DNA from 2 places in the Methylophaga sp. SB9B genome. Region 1 is predicted to be linked to the other one. Evidence: riboswitches for the same ligand, from Rfam matches in the RefSeq annotation. Region 1 holds a riboswitch; the other holds the start of a gene.
What was found. A riboswitch is a leader RNA that binds a small molecule or an ion and turns the genes downstream of it on or off. The one in region 1 is predicted to bind cobalamin.

Region 1 (9,348 bases):
CGGGCAACCTTGTCCAAAGTGCTGCCGGGATGAAATCAGGCACCGGCCAGCCGTTGGGGTTTATACCGGTAGACAGATCCAGCCAGTCATTGGTGGTGATACCATATTGTTTGGCATAGGCGTGAATTCGGCCACCATGATTAAGCATAAATGATCCCCGTAATAATCCCTGTAACGGCAAGCCATAACAGCACACTGTTAGAGACCAATCTTAAAGCACGCCCAATATCGTTTGCTTCAGCCGAATTTGATGTACCAAGCTGTGGACGTTGATGCCATTCACCGTGATAACAAGCGGTTCCACCTAATTGAACATCTAAAGCGCCCGCACCACTTGCCATTACCGGGCCGGCATTTGGGCTGTCCCATAATGGTGCTTGCTGACGCCAGCAGCTCAATGCCTTCCGAGTATTGCCAAGCAGGGCATAACTTAAAGCGGTCAGTCGGGCGGGCACAAAATTTAATACATCATCGAACCGAGCTGCCGTTTTGCCAAAATAGAAAAAGCGTTGAGTTCGATAGCCCCACATGGCATCCAGTGTATTGACCAGACGGTATGCGACTGCTCCGGCTGCACCACCGATAACAAACCAGAAAAGTGTGCCAAAAACCGCATCATTGCCATTTTCCAACACGGATTCAATCGTGGCTTTATTCACATCAATATGCTCTTTATCCCGACTGACAATGCGGCTGGTCAATGTTCTTGCGTGTTCGATATCGCCTTGTTGCATGGCATGCAGGATAGGTCGGGCATGATCAAATAAACTGCGATGACCCAGGCACAGCGTTAATAGCACAACTGAAAACAGACTTCCCCATAGAGGAATCTGGCTTAGCAAATAAGTAACAACAGTAATAGGAACAACACAAATGACCAATGCCAACATGCCAGCAAAAAACTGAACAAATCGATGATGATGGGAGTGATTAAGACGTGCTTCGATTTTATTCCCCAAAGTGCCAAAACCGACCAGAGGATGTAACCGTTTTGGTTCGCCAGCAAACCAGTCAATGATCAAAGCACTGAGCATGATAATAAAGGTCATGTTTTGGTTTTGTTTTCCCAGCGGTTTTCAAAGATAAGCTCATCCAGGGGCTGACGTTGTCGCCAGTTTTCCTGCTCCAGCATGGGCTGTTGGTAAAAATCATCAACATGACCCAGACACAGAATCGCCACCGGGCAGGCACCATCAGGAATCCCCAGTAAATCGGCTAATTTTTTGGGATCAAATAATGAGACCCAGCCCATGCCCAATCCTTCGGCACGTGCAGCCAGCCACATATTCTGAATGGCACACGATACCGAGGCCAGATCCATTTCCGGCAGGGTGCGGCGACCAAAAATATGCGACTCACGTTTATCCATCAACGAAACAACCAACACTTCAGCGCAATCCTTGATGCCTTCGACTTTCAGCTGCAGAAATTCCGTTTCGCGTTCACCCAACGCCTTGGCAGTCAGAACTCTCTCGTTTTCAACGAGTTGATGAATAGCGTTGCGTATGGCGTTATCGGTAATCCGAATCATCCGCCAAGGCTGCATCAGTCCTACACTGGGAGCCTGCCAGGCTGCTTGAAATAATCGCTGCAGAATATCCTGATCGATGGGATCAGCAATAAAATGGCGCATATCCCGACGCTCACCAATAGCGCGATAAACCGCCTCACGATCCTGCTCATTAAAACGGTATTTATCCTGACTCATGAGGTAAACCAGCGAGCAATAAGTCCGGGGGAAGACTGGAAATAAAAGTGGATATAGCTGGCGGTCAGCCGTTGTTGCTGAAACACGGCTTCAGAGACTTTATTGCCATTCGGGCATTCAGCATAGACGATAGCGTCGGGTTGATTTTCCAACAATGAATGGTGGTAGGTGTGACCACGTAAAGTGTGGTTATCAATAGTGACTTGTTGCAGAGCCAAGGCTGTCAGTCTGGTTTGTAGTTTGGCATCAGCGGCAAGCACGCCACACATTTCAGCTTGTTGGCCATGCTTATCGGTTAATGTACGGCATAAATACAGCATGCCACCACATTCAGCCACAACAGGTTTATTGGCATTAATGTGTTCACATATCGCCTGACGCATCGACATATTTTGGCTGAGTGTTTCCAGATGCAGTTCAGGGTAACCACCGGGCAGATAAAGACTATCCACTTCAGGAAGTTTTGAGTCAGTCAATGGCGAGAAAAATACCAGCTTAGCGCCCATTGCGGTTAAACAATCCAGATTAGCCTGGTAAATAAAGGCAAATGCTGCATCCTTAGCCACGCCGATGCGAAGATCTTTTAATAATGGGGGTAAAGCTTCAACAGGTTCGCAGTCTAGTTTGATTTGCGGCAAAACAAATTCGGGATTGAGCTGAATGCTATCTGCCAGTTTGTCCAGACGCTCACTCAAATCAGTGAGTTCATCAGCCTGAACCAAACCCAGATAACGGCTGGGCAAACTCTCAGTTTGGCGAGGCATAGTAGCAAGGCAGGGCAGATCTTCTGGTAAAGCGGATGTCAGCATTTCAGTATGTCTGGCACTGCCCACACGATTGGCCAGAACGCCAGCCAAAGTCACATCCTGACGAAAGTTGGCTAAGCCGAACGCTAAAGCGGCGAATGTTTGTGCCATGGCACTGGCATCTATGACTGCTAAAACCGGGATTCCCAGAATGGCAGCCAGATCAGCTGTAGAAGGCGAACCATCAAACAAACCCATCACGCCTTCAATCAGAATAATATCTGCCTGTTTGGCGGCGTTGGCAATCAATTGTCTGGAGTGAGTTTCACCGACCATCCATAAATCAACTTGATAAACCGGATGGCCGGAGGCAAATGACAAGATCATTGGGTCCAGAAAGTCTGGACCCACTTTGAAAATTCGGACCTGTTTACCCTGACGTCGATAATGCCACGCCAAGGTCGCGGTAATAGTTGTTTTACCTTGACCTGAGGCGGGGGCAGCAATAATCAACGCAGCGCAGGTTTGCGGCTGCTTTGACATTAACGTAGCTGATTACTGCGCTGGCTCAAATTCGCAAAACGGAAGCTGATATGAATTACCGCGGCAGCAGCAATGTAAAAGCTTAATTTACTCAGGTTACCAGGATAGGACTGGACGAACCGGGTCAGATATTCAGCCATGGTTGGATCGACATAACGACCTGAAAACCAGTAAAAACCGCCGCCACTGAACAGGCCGGCAACTGCGGTAACCGTCACCAGCGTCATCGCCAGCGTAAACAGAGCCGTCCAGTTAAATTGGTATTTTGATTGAAACCAGCGACCTGCCAGCCACAAACTGCCATATGCGGGTAACATAAAGCCATAGGCGGGGGAGACACAGAAATTACTGGCACCGCCTATGTAAACCGACATTAAATCCAGCACTACAGCCAGACCTAAAAAAGCCGGAAACCACAATTTTGAGGCCAGATAAAATCCGGCGAGCAGAAATACTGCCCATGATGCGCTAGGTAAAACGTTGATATCGGCAAAATGATGACCACGAGTCATCACCATTAATAAGGCAAGAAGCGCAGCCACGATCAGTTGCTGACGTTGAGACAATAACGACATTGAGATTCTCCGATGTGCTCACCCGCACAACTTGGTTAATAGCATTTTCGGTCAACAGACCAGGATATTTCAGGCCGGTCTCCGGACTCATAAGCGGTACTATCACCAGCTGAACACCTTCCCGTAATTGATACAGTGGCGTAACGTTCAACCTGAACTTATTTACCGTTGCGGGGGCAGTGTCGGGTTTATCCAAAGTTTGGCTGCACCGACTTCCCGTTTCATCACTTTCGCGACACCTGAAACTGCCGACAGAATAAGGATTAGCAAGCTATATTGTCAATTTGGAAATCATTTATTGCCCTTATCAGGTTTGACGATAAGCCATGGGAGATTTAAGATGCGCGCCTCTTCAGGTGCTTTGATACCCATCAGAGTTAAACGGGAAGTTGGTGCAAAACCAACACTGCCCCCGCAACGGTAAACGTTGAAAATGCATCCAATCAGCCACTGCGATTAATCGTGGGAAGGCGGGTGTACTGGCGCAAGCCACAACGTGAGTCCGGAGACCGGCCTGAAGTTCATCACAACCAAATCGTGTTGTGTGACTTTATTAACCTGGATCGCGGGTGAGCGTATCCCTAGGAGACAATATGAAACCTTCAACAAAGGCTATGCCTTTGCGTGTCTGTGCACGTTTGACATTGGCTGCACTGGCAACTTCCACCTTTTCTGTTTCAGCTTTTGCTGAACAGGAATCCCTTGACGCAATAACCATCACAGCAAACCGTATGCCCACGGAAAATGCGTTGGCACCCAATACCGTTATTACCCGTGCAGATATTGATCGTTTGCAGATTTTGGATTTGCCTACACTTTTATCCAGAACACCCGGTATCGACATGGTCCAAAATGGTGGATTGGGTAAAGGAACCAGCCTATACATGCGCGGTACCGCCAGTGATCATGTTTTGGTTTTAGTTGATGGTGTTAAATGGCAATCTGCTACTTCAGGCGGAACATCACTACAGGATTTCCCTGTTGAACAGATAGAACGAATTGAGATCGTTCGTGGCCCACGGTCGGGAATTTATGGTTCAGAAGCGATCGGCGGTGTTATTCAGATTTTTACTAAGCAAGGCAGATCTGGTGAAACTAAACCATATTTTTCATTAGCTACAGGCAGCAAAAACACTCAAAAAGCCACGGCGGGAGTGAGTGGTGGAAATGAAAAAACTCGTTATAACCTGGGATATAGTTACTTAACAACAAATGGCATTGACGCACAGGACACATTGGATAACCCCGTTAGAACGTATGCGACACCTGATCATGATGGGTATCGAAATAGCAGTTTATCGTTGAAAGTTGATCATAATGTTAGCGATAGCTGGTCTGTTGGGGCAAATATATTGCGGGCAAACAGCTATAACGAATACGACAATGGTTCTTTTGTTCGTAACACCAATATTCTTCAAGACCCTATTCATAGCAAAAACATTCAACAAATTCTTGGTGTAAATAGCTCACTGGTGATTAACGATCTGTGGTCTATGCGTTTTATGTTGGGCGAATCGTGGGATCGTTTTCAAAGCGTCAAAGTGGGTGTAAATGAATCGAAATTCAATACCCGGAATCGTTCTGCAAGTTGGATAAACACTCTGAGTCTTAGTGAAACTCAACAGCTTAATATCGGTTTTGATTATGATCATGACCGGGTCGAAAGCTCTAATGAGTATGCGGAAAAGTCTCGTGATAACAAAGCTGCCTTCGTAAGCTGGCAAGCCAGTGCAGGTCGACACGAGTGGCTCTTGAGTGTGCGCCATGATGATAACGAGGCGTTTGGTCATCGTAATACTGGAACAGCCGATTATGGATATTGGTTAAATGACGAATTACGAATCTCATTAAATGCTGGTACAGGATTTCAAACACCAACGTTTAATGATCTTTATTGGCCAGGTGCAGGCAATCTGGATATTCTTCCGGAAAAATCGAAATCTTATGGGGTTGGTTTGACTGGGAGTCCAGCCTGGGGGAAATGGGCTGTTAACGCTTATCAGAATGAAGTAAGAGATTTAATAGAATGGGCAGCGACTCCTTCAGGATTATTTCAACCTTCTAATGTGTCAGAGGCTAAAATTAAAGGCCTAGAGTTCGAATTGAATACAACAGTAGCAGAATGGCTTTTGTCATTTGATGCATCTTTTGTTAAGCCAGAAGATGAAGAAACTGGAAATGTGTTGCAAAGAAGGGCAAAACGTATTGCCAATTTTCATGCTGATCGCCAATGGAATAAATGGTCTACAGGCGCAAGCTGGAAGTTAAGAGGTGAAAGTTATAGTGATAAAGATAATGACATTAAACTCAGTGGCTTTGGCTTATTAGATCTTCGTATCGCTTACGATATTGATACTGACTGGAAAGTGCGTTTAACAGGACAAAATATATTGAACAAGGATTATCAAACTATCGATAGATACTATAGCTGGGGCAGAACAGTTATGTTATCTGTTCATTATCAACCTTAATTTTGTTACGAAAAATGCTCAGTCGTTATCGACTGAGCATTCCTTTTTGATATTTCTAACTTATACCTATTCAAAAGCCCAAATCCTTTAAGGATAAAGCTGGTCAGCAGTTAGGCTAATCTTTTAGAATGGCAGGATTTTCCAGCTATATTCAGAGTTGTCATGACAGATCTCAAAGACCAGGGTTTTGCCACCCGAGCTATTCGTGCAGGACATGTAAGAACCCCTGAGGGTGAACATTCCGAACCGATTTTCCCTACTTCCAGCTTTGTGTTTGATAGTGCAGAGCAGGCGGCAGCTCGTTTTGGGGGCGATGAACCTGGCAATATCTATTCACGTTTTACTAATCCAACCGTACGCACTTTTGAACAACGCCTAGCATCGCTGGAGCAGGGTGAGTCATGCGTGGCAACCGCTTCAGGCATGTCTGCCATTCTGGCTACTTTTATGGGGTTGTGCGCTGCTGGTGATCATATTGTTTCGTCACGCAGTGTGTTTGGCACCACTCGAGTTTTGTTTGATAAATATCTCAGCAAGTTCGGTTTGCAAACAGATTATGTTCCGTTAACCGATTTGGCAGCCTGGGAAGCTGCTATCAAGCCCAATACCAAAGCGTTATTTCTGGAAACACCTTCCAATCCACTTAATGAGATTGCCGATTTGGTGGCGTTATCAGCCTTAGCCAAAAAACATGATTGTTTGTTAATCGTTGATAACTGTTTCTGTACACCAGCTTTACAACAGCCTTTATTGCTTGGTGCGGATATCGTCATTCACTCAGCTACCAAATACATTGATGGGCAGGGGCGTTGTGTAGGCGGTGCGGTTGTCGGTGATGCAAAACGAGTCGGTGAAGATGTGTATGGTTTCTTGCGCACTGCGGGTCCGACCATGAGTGCCTTCAATGCCTGGACTTTTCTGAAAGGTCTTGAAACATTAGATTTACGCATGAAAGCGCATTCAGTCAATGCCAACCATCTGGCACACTGGTTACAACAGCAGAAAATGGTTACTCAGGTGTTTTATGCCGGGCTCGAGTCGCATCCAGGACATCAGCTGGCTAAACAGCAACAATCTGACTTTGGGGGCATTATTGCGTTTGAAGTGGAAGGCGGGCAGCAGGCAGCCTGGAAATTAATTAACGCCACACAGTTTATATCGATTACTGCCAATCTGGGTGATACCAAAACAACTATCACCCATCCGGCCACTACGACTCATGGCCGTTTGTCAGTAGAAGCCCGCGCTGAATCGGGTATCAGTGATGGCATGATACGTTTGTCGGTAGGTTTGGAAAATGTTGAAGATATTCAACAAGATATTCAGCGTGGTTTAGATCTGCTTTAAACCTTGCAAGTAAATAGCTGAACTATCGGCATAAAAACTGCATATTGAGACTCAAATAAAACAATTCGCGCCAGAAAACAGACATTGAGGACGTTTTCTGCCGCTTTTCCAGCCAAACAGGTTGTTTTTATGCAGAAAATATTAAGGCTCATACTGGCCCTGCCAATCATCTGGTTTACTCTGCCAGCAGTGGCAAACGCTGAATCCAGCGCGGATGTCCGCATCATTATTGATGTGTCCGGCAGCATGAAATACAACGATCCAGAGAATCTTCGCGCACCGGGACTTCGCTTATTAGGCGGATTGATGCCGGGTGATGCCGAAAGTGGCGTTTGGACCTTTGCCCGTTACGTCAATATGTTGGTGCCTATCCAAAAAGTCGACGATAAATGGCGACAACGAGTTCAACAAAAATCCTCTGAAATTCATTCTCTTGGTTTATTTACTGATATTGAACAGGCGTTGCAAAAGGCGACGGCTAATGTCAACGCCGCTGATTCAACTAAACAACGCAGCATTATCCTGTTGTCAGATGGCCTGGTTGATCTAGACAAGGGTAAAGCTGCCAGCGAGCAATCTCGGCAAAACATCATCAATACACTGCTGCCACAAATAAAACAAAAAGGCTTTCGGATTCATACCATAGCCTTATCCGAAGAAGCCGATCACGAACTGCTCAAACAATTGTCAATGTCGACCGATGGCTGGTATCACAAGGTAGATAACGCTGATGAGCTTGAGCGGGTTTTTCTGCATTTATTCGAGCAAGCCACTCAACGTGATTCCGTTCCTCTGGTGAATAACCGCTTCACTATTGATAACAGCGTCAATGAAATGACGATCTTAGTGTTTCGTGAAACTGAAACCGATATCACCCAACTGGTCCAACCTGATCAAAAACAGCAATTGGCCGATACTAATGATCCTGCCATCCGCTGGATGCAGGAAACACATTTTGATTTAATTACGATTGAGAAACCCATGGCGGGTGAATGGTTTATTGACGCCAATATTGATCCGGACAATCGTGTCATGGTGCTGACCGATCTAAAACTGCAAACCATTGATCTGCCAAATAACATTTTGGCAGGAGAGCAATTTGATATTGTCGCCAAATTAACCGACCATGGTAAACAGGTAGAACGAACCGATTTTTTGCAATTGGTAACGGCAGAGTTAAGCACTCAGCCATTGCAGGGTGAGCCCATCAATAACACGATGGCCTTAAATAACCAGACGGCAACGTTTATGGCAAATTTAGGCAAACTGTTTGACAGCGGACAGAATGATATTGTGATCACCGCTAAAAGTGACACTTTTGAGCGTCAGCGTCGGCAATCTGTGAACGTAGTAGCTTTGCCATTTGATGTCACCGTCACCCAATTGGAGGCTGACAGTCGTAGTCATCGACTGTCCATGACAGCCGATGCCAGTATGATTGAGCCAGAATCCTTGCAAATCACTGCATTACTCAGCGCTTCTGATGGCAGTGAATTCCCTTACGATGTATTACGTCAATCAGATAATGCCTGGCAGCTGACGCTTGCCGATTTACAACCCGAAACCGCTTATCAATTATCACTGCAGATCCGCGGCAAAACTTTGACAGGACGAAATGTGTTTTTGCAACCAAAGCCCATTCATCTAATGGACGAAGTTGGCGCAACACTAACCATTACCTCAGAAACCCCGATTGGCGCAGAACCAGCCGATAAGCCTTTTGAGCCAGTTATTATTGATCCGGTTGTAGACGAACAAACCTCTGTAGTGGATGCAAGCTCATTTCGACTGTCTGATACCGTGATTTTAGCCATTGGCAATGCGGTTATTGTGCTGTTGTTGCTGATGGGATTCTGGTTTTGGCATCGCAGCCGTCGTCGGCAGCTGTTACCTGGAGACTTACTGTAAATGTCGTTGACTGATCCGGTTTTCCAATGGCTTGCCTATGAGCTGGCCGC
Region 2 (9,348 bases), on a different contig from region 1:
AATGTGGATGAAACTACCATTCTGAATACGCTGAAACCAATGATCGAACAGTTTGCTGCTGAACGTGAGCAAGACGAGCATTTTGGCGACTTTCTAATCCGTGTCGGCATTCTGGGCGCCGAACGGACACCTGAGATGATGCATAAGCCTTTGGTAGATTGAAATCTAACCAAAGAGATTTTTATCCGTAGATTTCGCAGATTTTTGTTAGACGTGGGTTGTGTCGGGTTACGCTAGGCTAACCCGACCTACCCATGAAAAATGACTTATTTAATTTTTCTATGTGGTTAATAATTGAAACTAATTCATCCGGCGGTATTTGATACGTTCCGGCTGATGATCCTTGCCGAAGCGTTTACGGTAATCTTCGGCATAATCGCTGTAATTACCTTCAAAGAACACCACGCTGGAATCGCCTTCATAGGCAATCATATGGGTACATACCCGATCTAAAAACCAGCGATCATGCGAAATCACCACCGCAGAACCCGGGAAGGCCAAAATGGCTTCTTCCAATGCCCGCAGAGTTTCAACGTCCAGATCATTGGTCGGTTCGTCGAGTAATAAAACGTTGCCGCCTTCTTTAAGCAGTTTGGCCATATGCAGACGGTTACGCTCACCACCGGATAAATCCTTAACGAATTTTTGCTGATCCGAGCCTTTGAAATTGAAGCGGCCACAGTAGGCACGAGAAGGGGTTTGATAGTTACCGACAGTAATCATATCCGCACCATCTGCAATTTCTTCAAACACGGTTTTCTTGCCATCCAGTTCACGTGACTGGTTCACATAAGCCAGTTGCACGGTGCTGCCGATTTCGATTTCACCTGAGTCGGGTTTTTCTTCACCAGTAATCATGCGGAACAAGGTGGATTTACCCGCACCGTTAGGACCGATAATGCCGACGATTGCACCAGGTGGAATCGTCAGACTAAGGTTTTCAAACAGTAATTTGTCACCATAGGATTTAGTGACGTTGTGCAGTTCAATGACCTTATCACCTAAACGTGGGCCAGGTGGAATATAGATTTCCTGAGTTTCATTACGCTTTTGAAATTCTTTTGAATTCATTTCTTCAAACTGTTTCAAACGCGCTTTGGATTTTGCCTGACGTCCTTTGGCACCTTGGCGAACCCACTCCAGTTCAGCCTGAATGGCTTTATTGTGCGAGGCTTCCTGTTTGGATTCCTGCGCCAGACGTTGATCTTTCTGTTCCAGCCAGGAAGAGTAGTTGCCTTCATAAGGAATACCGCGTCCACGATCCAATTCCAGAATCCAGCCAGCGGCATTATCGAGGAAATATCGATCATGGGTAATGGCAACAACCGTACCTGGGTATTCCTGCAGGAATCGTTCAATCCAGGCAATGGATTCGGCATCGAGATGGTTGGTCGGCTCGTCGAGCAATAACATATCCGGGTTATCCAGCAATAACCGGCATAACGCCACACGACGACGTTCACCACCAGATAACACTGCTACTTTGGCATCCCAGGGTGGCAGACGTAAGGCATCGGCTGCACGTTCCAGAGCATTGTCCAGATTATGACCATCTTTTGCGGTGATCAGATTTTCCAGTTCAGCTTGTTTTTTGGCTAAAGCGTCAAAGTCAGCATCGGGTTCAGCGTAAGCGGCATAAATTGCATCCAGTTCATCCAGGGCAGCTTTGACATCTGAAACTGATTCTTCAATGATTTCACGAACGGTTTTGCTGTCATCCAGCTGAGGTTCCTGTGGCAGATAACCGACCTTCATATTCGGCATCGGTCTGGCTTCGCCAATATAATCCTTATCTTCACCGGCCATAATGCGAAGCAGGGTGGATTTACCTGAACCATTTAAACCCAATACACCGATTTTGGCGCCGGGGAAAAAGGACAGGGAAATATCTTTTAATATTTCGCGTTTGGGCGGCACGATTTTGCCAACGCGGTTCATGCTGTATACGTATTGAGCCATTTTAAAATCCAATAAAACAGGAGTTCAGTAGAAGCGGTGATTCTACCTGAAATTACTTTTGGTTTGGCGGGCTGAGCGAAAATCTTTTGTTTAGATTCTAAAAGATCAACAACCCAAAAAAATCACTCACCAATTAAAATCAGCTTGCCGGTTTGGGGATCACGATATACCTGACCAACCGCTTCATAGCCACTGCCATCCTGCATCTGTTGCTGCATATTGTCGGGCAGTTTTGGCAGTTCTTTACCGAGAGTGATCTCCTGCGGCTGTACTTCAAAGTGATCCTGTAAATCAGTGCTGAACGCGACCAGTGCTGCGATTAGCCCACAGGCAAATACCAGCACAATATCAATCAGATTGGCTAATGGACCCAATGGATCTTCATCGGTATCCAGAAATGAACTACGCCGCCATTTATCCATTTTGCTGTTCCAACTGAGTTAAAGCCGCGTCATACCAACGCCGACGCATACGGCCAATAACAAAGCCGATCATGCCAGCCAATAAACCAATAACCGTGGTATCAAACGCCACTGTCATCGCCGTTGTCAGAATGCTTAGTTGTCCTTCGCCTAATGCGGCAAGACCTGGACCTAGAGGAATCAATGTCCCCATCAAGCCAAGCATTGGTGCTAGACGAGTAATAAAATCTGCTCGTTCAATCCGACGTTTGCCAAGTGCAATGAGCGATGCACTGTCCAGTTGTTTTGTCAGACGGGCAATTCCCCAAAAACGCTCGCCAATGGCGATACCGGTTTCATATACAGCCAGCCCGACAAAAAACAATAAAGCCCAGACCACCGGGGTTAATAACAGTCCGGTCAGCTGGTGCATCAATTCCAGTGAAAAGTGTGGATACATTACATAGCTCCTTTACGACCACGCCATAAACCGGCTGCGACAATTACTGATAATGCCAGTAACGTCCATAACCAAAGCAGATTTTTATCGTTCGAGTTTGAGTCAGCACCTTGATCAACTTTATCGTTTTGCTGGCTATCATCCTGATTTAACTGTAATTCCTGGATATGCGTCGGTGACGATTCGAGCTCTGAAGTTTGCATGCGACTACGTGCCAATACGGCTTCCAAGGCTTCAGCCGTATCCGCATCAAGCTGTGATTTCACAAAATCATACATTGGATGATTGGCATGGGTATGACCACTGCCGGGAATGCCTTTTTTAATAATATTGGCAGCAAACTGTTCGGCTAATTGTTTTTGCGTTGCCAGATCGGCATCCCAGAAGCCTTTATCAATGGCAACCAACATCACGGCTAAAATATTGGTTTGCACATGTTGCTGATGGCTATTACTGAGAAATTCATCCAATCCCAATTGCAGGCTGTCATCTACATACACCGCTTTAACTTCTTCCCAGACCTGATCGGTAATGATCTCTGGGCTGGTCACCTGCCAACCCCAAAGATATTCAATAAATTCACTGCCCATGGTGCGGGCACCGGCATAGCCTTCATTCATCAACGGTTTAATCCATTGTGGATTCAGATAACGAGCACGCAATTCACTGAGCAGAGCTTGTGGCAGATTATCGATTCGCAGGTTATCGTCATTACTGTGATTAATCACCGCGCTGCCAGGTTGCTGGCCACTGACTGTTTCCACCGCCAGATTAAAACCGCCGAGATAATCAAATGCATCATTGTTATCCATCAGACCGTACAGATTACTGGCCCGTCCCAGAAAAGTCTGTGAAACCCCGGCAAGTTGCTGTTTGAACAAGTCTGGTTGCGATTCACCCTGCAGACCACTGCCATAGGCATGAGCCATACGTTTGATAAACACATCGGCCAGTTCACTGCGATCCTCCCAGGCCGAAGATCGTTCAACCAGACGATTAATGCCAGCACCATAAGATCCTGGTGCGATGCCAAATACACGAAGGCTGGTTTCACGACCTAATTGTGCCGGATCGAGATCCGGTTGCTGTGCCAAACGTTGTCTGGCTTCATTAACCCAATTTGATGCCACCAGATTTTTATTCAAAGCTTCCTCGCCACCTTGTTGCCATTCGCCTAACGGTTGCAGAGCTGCTTTAAGCGCAATGGCCAGAGCAGGGTAATCACGAATAATCAGATCACGACTGGCATCCAATGCCAACAAGCTGGCTTTATCGAGCAATACCAGATGTTCCCCATATAAATCCCTGAATAGACCTGAGGTGGTAAACAGCACGTCCAGCCGCTGCGGTTGTTCCTCATTTAATGGCAGACGCTCAAGACCTTTGATAATGCCCCGGCTATTCCATATCGGGCGGACACCCAGCAGCTTCATGCCAAAAGCAATCATTGCACCTTCATCACGCACCGAATCAGAGGCCCAGAGAATGACGCCTTGTTTATTGCGATCGCCAACTTCATGACCTTCAATATTGCCTTTTTCGCCAGCCAATACCGGCGCAGCCAGTTGCTGACCAATATCAAAACCCACACGGGTCGCAGTAAACTGCCATCCAACGCATAAAAATTTCGCCCGGTGGGCAGTGCATCGGGTGTGCGGATCGGATCATTGCCTTTACCTGGTGAGATAAATCGCCCATTCAGACCATTCAGTAAGGCGTCAATTTCAGCAGCAGGAGATATTTGTAATCTCTGATATATCTCATTGCGTTGTTGTTCGCTGGGCTCGGATTTATCCAGCATTGAATTCATCATGGTATCCAGACCTTCAGCTGACCAGTCACGACCAAATACATGCAATCCCAATGGCATAAAGGTTTCCTGAAAATGCGTCAGATAATGACCGACTTCATGCAGCAGAAAATCATCATCAATTTCTTCAAAACCAGCGCCACGAACTTGCAGCTCTTCATCCATGCTGGCAATTAATTCATCACGCAGACCCATGGTTTCGATTTGCTCACGTAAGGTGACAATAGCGCGATCCCGGGTGGCTTTGTCTGAAGCGGCTTCAGCGCTTTCAATCAATTGACGTAGTTGCAGCAAATCGTCATACAATTCAGTAACGGCGAGCGGGGGAGTCAAATGATCAATGATAACCGCCTGACCACGCCGTTTAGCCTGGATGCCTTCCCCGACGCCATCGACTATATACGGATAAAGACCTGGCACATCCCCAGCGATAATAGTGGGGTAATCATCCTCACCAAGACCGACAGCGCGTTTGGGCAAAAACTCATAGGTGGAATGTCGACCAACATGCACCATCGCATCAGCGTTAAATTGCGACTGGATAAAATGATAAAAAGCGAGATATTGATGTGGCGGCGGGAAGGACATATTGGCATGCAATAGTTCCTCGTGGATCTCCCAGCCACGTGGTGGTTGAGGGCCGATAAACACATTGCCAAATTGCACACCGGGCATCAGTAGTTGATTATCCCAGACCATCACTTTGCCGGGGATTTCACCCCAGCCACGAATACCCTCGATCTGCATTTCCAACAGGGCATTATGCAATGATTCGTTATGTTGCCAGTCAGGCTTTTTACCTTGAGCAGCTGCATCGATGATCTGCTGATAATCCTGTTCCAGCTGAGTTAATAAATCCAATGCCCGACTGCGACCGGGGTGACGCAAACCATCCAGCGCATGATGAATATCCGTAGAGGTCTGCTGCATAAATGCTGACAGTAACTGCAGCTGAGACTGCCGAATGGTTACATTTTCCAATGCCAGCGCCTGCTCAATGGCATCACGCATCCGCTGCTGTAATACTGCCAAAGGACCATCAATCATTTCAGCCTGAACAGTTGCCGGTAACTGTTTGAACCAGCGTTGATAATCATCCGCTGTCATGGTGTTGGCGACCTTGGACATCGCAGATAAAGCCTCAGCGTCTTCAGGTAAATTCACCCCTTGAAATTGCAGCAAATCAAGCAAAGCCTCAGCGTCTTTGGGTAATTCACCGGTCTGATAACCTGCATCTTTAAGACCATGTAATATTTCCAGCAGACTTTCAGGCACATTCAGATTATCAGCACCAATATTATGTCTGCCCGGTGGATGGTTGTAATACACAATGGCGACACGTTTATCAGCGTTGTCTTTTTGTTGCAGATCCAGCCAGCGTTGCATGCGCTGTGCCTGACGATTTATTTGTGCCGCAATAGGCAGGCTTTGAGTCAGCTGGGCCCCGGTTTGTTTATCGATTTTTGCAGGTTCGGTCAAAGCCAGAATCTGTGGCTGACTGACACCTTGCAACTCAGGCATGGCAATCCGGTAATGAATGGAATCACGCGGAATGCCTTGTGCAGATAAGGCATAATCCGCCTCACTCAATTCATTCAGCCGAACGCTTTTTAATACCGGAACATTCAGTTCAGTAAATAATTGTTCAACCTGCTCACGACCATCACCGCCACCAATCACAAAATCCTGTAAAGAAACGATTCCCCATGGTGTGATTGGCAAAGATTCATTCATTACCTTTTTAATAGTCTGAATCGCATCAACACTGGTTCACCCCAGGCGGCCAATACCGATACACATTGGCTATTAAGCGCCTGACAATACTGTTGATGCAATTGCCATTCGCCCGTTAAATCACCGGTATCATGATCGAGCAACCAGACAACAGGCTGTGAGCCATCCAGTTGTTTCGCTAGTTCATCATGGGTTAACCAGTGAGTTTTATCGTCGTTATGCAAAGCAAAGCGTAAAGCCCCAATAGGTTGTAATTCAGTTTTTATATTGCCATCGCTTAGCAACATTTCCAGCAGACTACGTGAATTCTCTGTCGAACGATTTACCCAATAGGCGCGTGCCTGCAACCAGTTAACATACTCCGGATAGTTGGCTTGCAGAGCCTTTAAGTCATCTGCTGAACTTAAGGATGTTTTGTCGCTAAGTACTTGTTCAGGAATAGATTGCGTAAGTGGAACACTGTTTAATGCCGTGAGTCGCTGATCACTATGTAAAACATAGCGTTTTTGTGTAGTGCTGTATTGACGTGCCAGTAAACGCTCAACCGGATCACCAAATACGCCAACCATTAATAAGCTGCCGCTGCTATCGATTAATTTCTGCAACTCATTGTCATTTAAAGCATTAAGCTGACTGACAGTACGGATTTGAATGTCTGCATCGGGATGTTGCTGTAATAACTGATGTGCTCCAGAGACCAACGTCGGGGCAGAACGATCTGAAACAATAACCGTCACGTTGCGATCACTGGCATAAACAGCAGATGCCAATAGAGAAAACAACAGAGCAAACAAAGAAACGGGTCGAAAAAGACTCGTGTGAGAATTAAATTTATGAAACATAAGACATCCTGCCGCAGCAAAAGCAGCTACCAGTTAGGTAAATAGCGGGCAGGGGGACAGTATGGGTGTAATCTCGGAAACGTTCAGGCACCCCGCCACGACTCCTTAGTTAGCTTCGGGCCGGTCTCCGGACTTACAGCTTAGCCATAAATGGCGGCATTTCTCGTCTTCCCATACTGTTTAAGTACAGTGACTGTCGATCTATCAAGCAGATAGCGACCAGAGCAATGAAATAACTGTTTACCGTTGCGGGGGCAGTACAGGAATAACCAAATCATTGGGTCACCTGTTTCCCGTTTAACCTTTATCACATGTTGTAATAAAGGCACCTGAAACTGCCAGCGATAATACAGACAATGGTAATCAGTCAAACCAGGCGATATTGGTAGTAATACATTAATGAGACTGATCGTGACATTGAGATAGTATTTTGCTGAACGTTAATGGCCCTTAGCTTTCATAGTCAGTAAGCTGTTTGATACTGTGGGTTATCTAAATTGATAACCAATCATTACGTTAAATTAAAAAAGGAGAGAAATATGGAATGGGTATTACTGGCCATCGTGGGGCTACTGATTTTATATGTCATCATTGAATACAATAAATTAGTCCGGCATCGCAATATTTTTCAGAATGCATTCAAACAGATAGACGTAATGCTTAAACAACGTCATGACATGATTCCGCAGTTAGTCAACACCGTTAAAGGCTATGCCAAACATGAGCAGGAAACCCTGACGGGTGTCATTGAAGCCCGTAATCAGGCAGAAAAAATGCGCGGCCAAATTGACTCGGGCGATGCCACATCCATGCTGGCACTTGGACAGGCAGAAGGGTTATTGGGTAAAGCGATGGGCGGTATTTTTGCTTTATCAGAAGCGTATCCAGATCTGAAAGCCGATGGTGCTTTCCGTGATTTGATGGAGCAGTTGACCAGTATTGAAAACAAAGTCGCAGCATCACGGCGTGGCTATAACAATACCGTACTTGAATATAACAATGTGCTGGAAACCTTTCCAACCAATATTCTGGCGAATATGTTCAGTTTTACGCGTGCATCAGAGCTGGATTTTGATGACCGTGAAGCTATTCAGAATGTGCCAAAGGTTGAGTTTTAATCATGGCTGAAATGAGCAGCTATCAATTAGGCGCCAATGCTCGAAAACAAAGTCGGCTGATGATGGCAATGTTTATCTTTTCAGTTGCCTTAATTGCCACTGTAATTGCTGCCCTGGCATCGGTCAGGTTGCCATCTGAAACCATGAATCAGTCCGCACAGGTCATCGTGGACTGGTATTTATTTGGCTGGGTTGCAGCTGGCGTAGCGACGGTGATTGTCTTAACGTCTGTTTGGAAAATGCTCAGCATGGGCGGTGACGGAGTAAAAGTTGCTCAAAGCCTGGGGGCAACCGACGTAAATGATGAAACCAATGATCCGTTAATTACCCGTTATAAAAATATCGTTGAAGAAGTCGCTCTGGGTGCCAGCATGCCAGCACCGCATATTTTTGTGCTGGAAAATGAAGCTGGGATCAACGCTTTTGCAGCAGGCAGTTCACCCGATAAATCCGCTATTGCTGTTACTCGTGGCGCTTTAAAAATATTGACTCGTGATGAACTTGCAGCGGTAGTTGCCCACGAATTTGCCCATATCCGCAATCTCGATATGCGGCTTAATCTGCGGGTGATCGGCCTAATTCATGGATTGATGGCTTTATATGTATTGGGACGGATTCTGATGCATTCCGGAGGTCGCGGCGGCAAAAATGGGGGAGCCCAGTTAGCGTTGATTGGTATTGCACTGATCCTGTTGGGATTATTAGGTGCATTTATGGGTAAGGTCATGCAGGCAGCAATTTCTCGTCAACGTGAATATCTGGCCGATGCAGACGCCACGCGCTTTACCAGTGATCCTGACTCTCTAGCTGGCGCTCTGAAAAAGATAGGCAGTCTGAGTCAGAAAGGCGCTAATGCAACCGTACATGATGAGTTGGAAGAGGCCAGACATATGATGTTTGCTGAACTTTCAAACAAAATGTCCGGATTACTCTCCACCCATCCGCCTTTGGTCAAACGTATACAAGCCTTGGATCCTAGTTTTGACCCGGAAATTCAAGGTTGGCCGACAGTGGAAATTAATTA

Region 2: it holds a riboswitch for cobalamin, as region 1 does, so the genes downstream of both, E8Q33_RS15645 (hypothetical protein) here and E8Q33_RS06230 (TonB-dependent receptor domain-containing protein) in region 1, are expected to answer to the same signal.

Annotation. Positions count from the first base shown of each region.
Region 1 is NZ_SSXS01000004.1:181,443-190,790, reverse strand. It holds gene cobD (threonine-phosphate decarboxylase CobD) at 1-148, opposite strand, end outside; gene cbiB (adenosylcobinamide-phosphate synthase CbiB) at 141-1,049, opposite strand; gene bluB (5,6-dimethylbenzimidazole synthase) at 1,046-1,708, opposite strand; gene E8Q33_RS06240 (cobyrinate a,c-diamide synthase) at 1,705-2,997, opposite strand; gene E8Q33_RS06235 (hypothetical protein) at 2,997-3,572, opposite strand; cobalamin riboswitch at 3,627-3,830, opposite strand; cobalamin riboswitch at 3,910-4,105, shown strand; gene E8Q33_RS06230 (TonB-dependent receptor domain-containing protein) at 4,166-6,043, shown strand; gene E8Q33_RS06225 (O-succinylhomoserine sulfhydrylase) at 6,206-7,390, shown strand; gene E8Q33_RS06220 (VWA domain-containing protein) at 7,520-9,298, shown strand; gene E8Q33_RS06215 (hypothetical protein) at 9,299-9,348, shown strand, end outside.
Region 2 is NZ_SSXS01000007.1:63,644-72,991, reverse strand. It holds gene E8Q33_RS16015 (hypothetical protein) at 1-162, shown strand, start outside; gene ettA (energy-dependent translational throttle protein EttA) at 301-1,959, opposite strand; gene E8Q33_RS09005 (DUF2149 domain-containing protein) at 2,082-2,381, opposite strand; gene E8Q33_RS09000 (MotA/TolQ/ExbB proton channel family protein) at 2,374-2,820, opposite strand; gene E8Q33_RS16435 (cobaltochelatase subunit CobN) at 2,820-4,268, opposite strand; gene E8Q33_RS16430 (cobaltochelatase subunit CobN) at 4,265-6,352, opposite strand; gene E8Q33_RS15645 (hypothetical protein) at 6,364-7,206, opposite strand; cobalamin riboswitch at 7,307-7,554, opposite strand; gene E8Q33_RS08990 (LemA family protein) at 7,746-8,324, shown strand; gene E8Q33_RS08985 (M48 family metalloprotease) at 8,327-9,348, shown strand, end outside.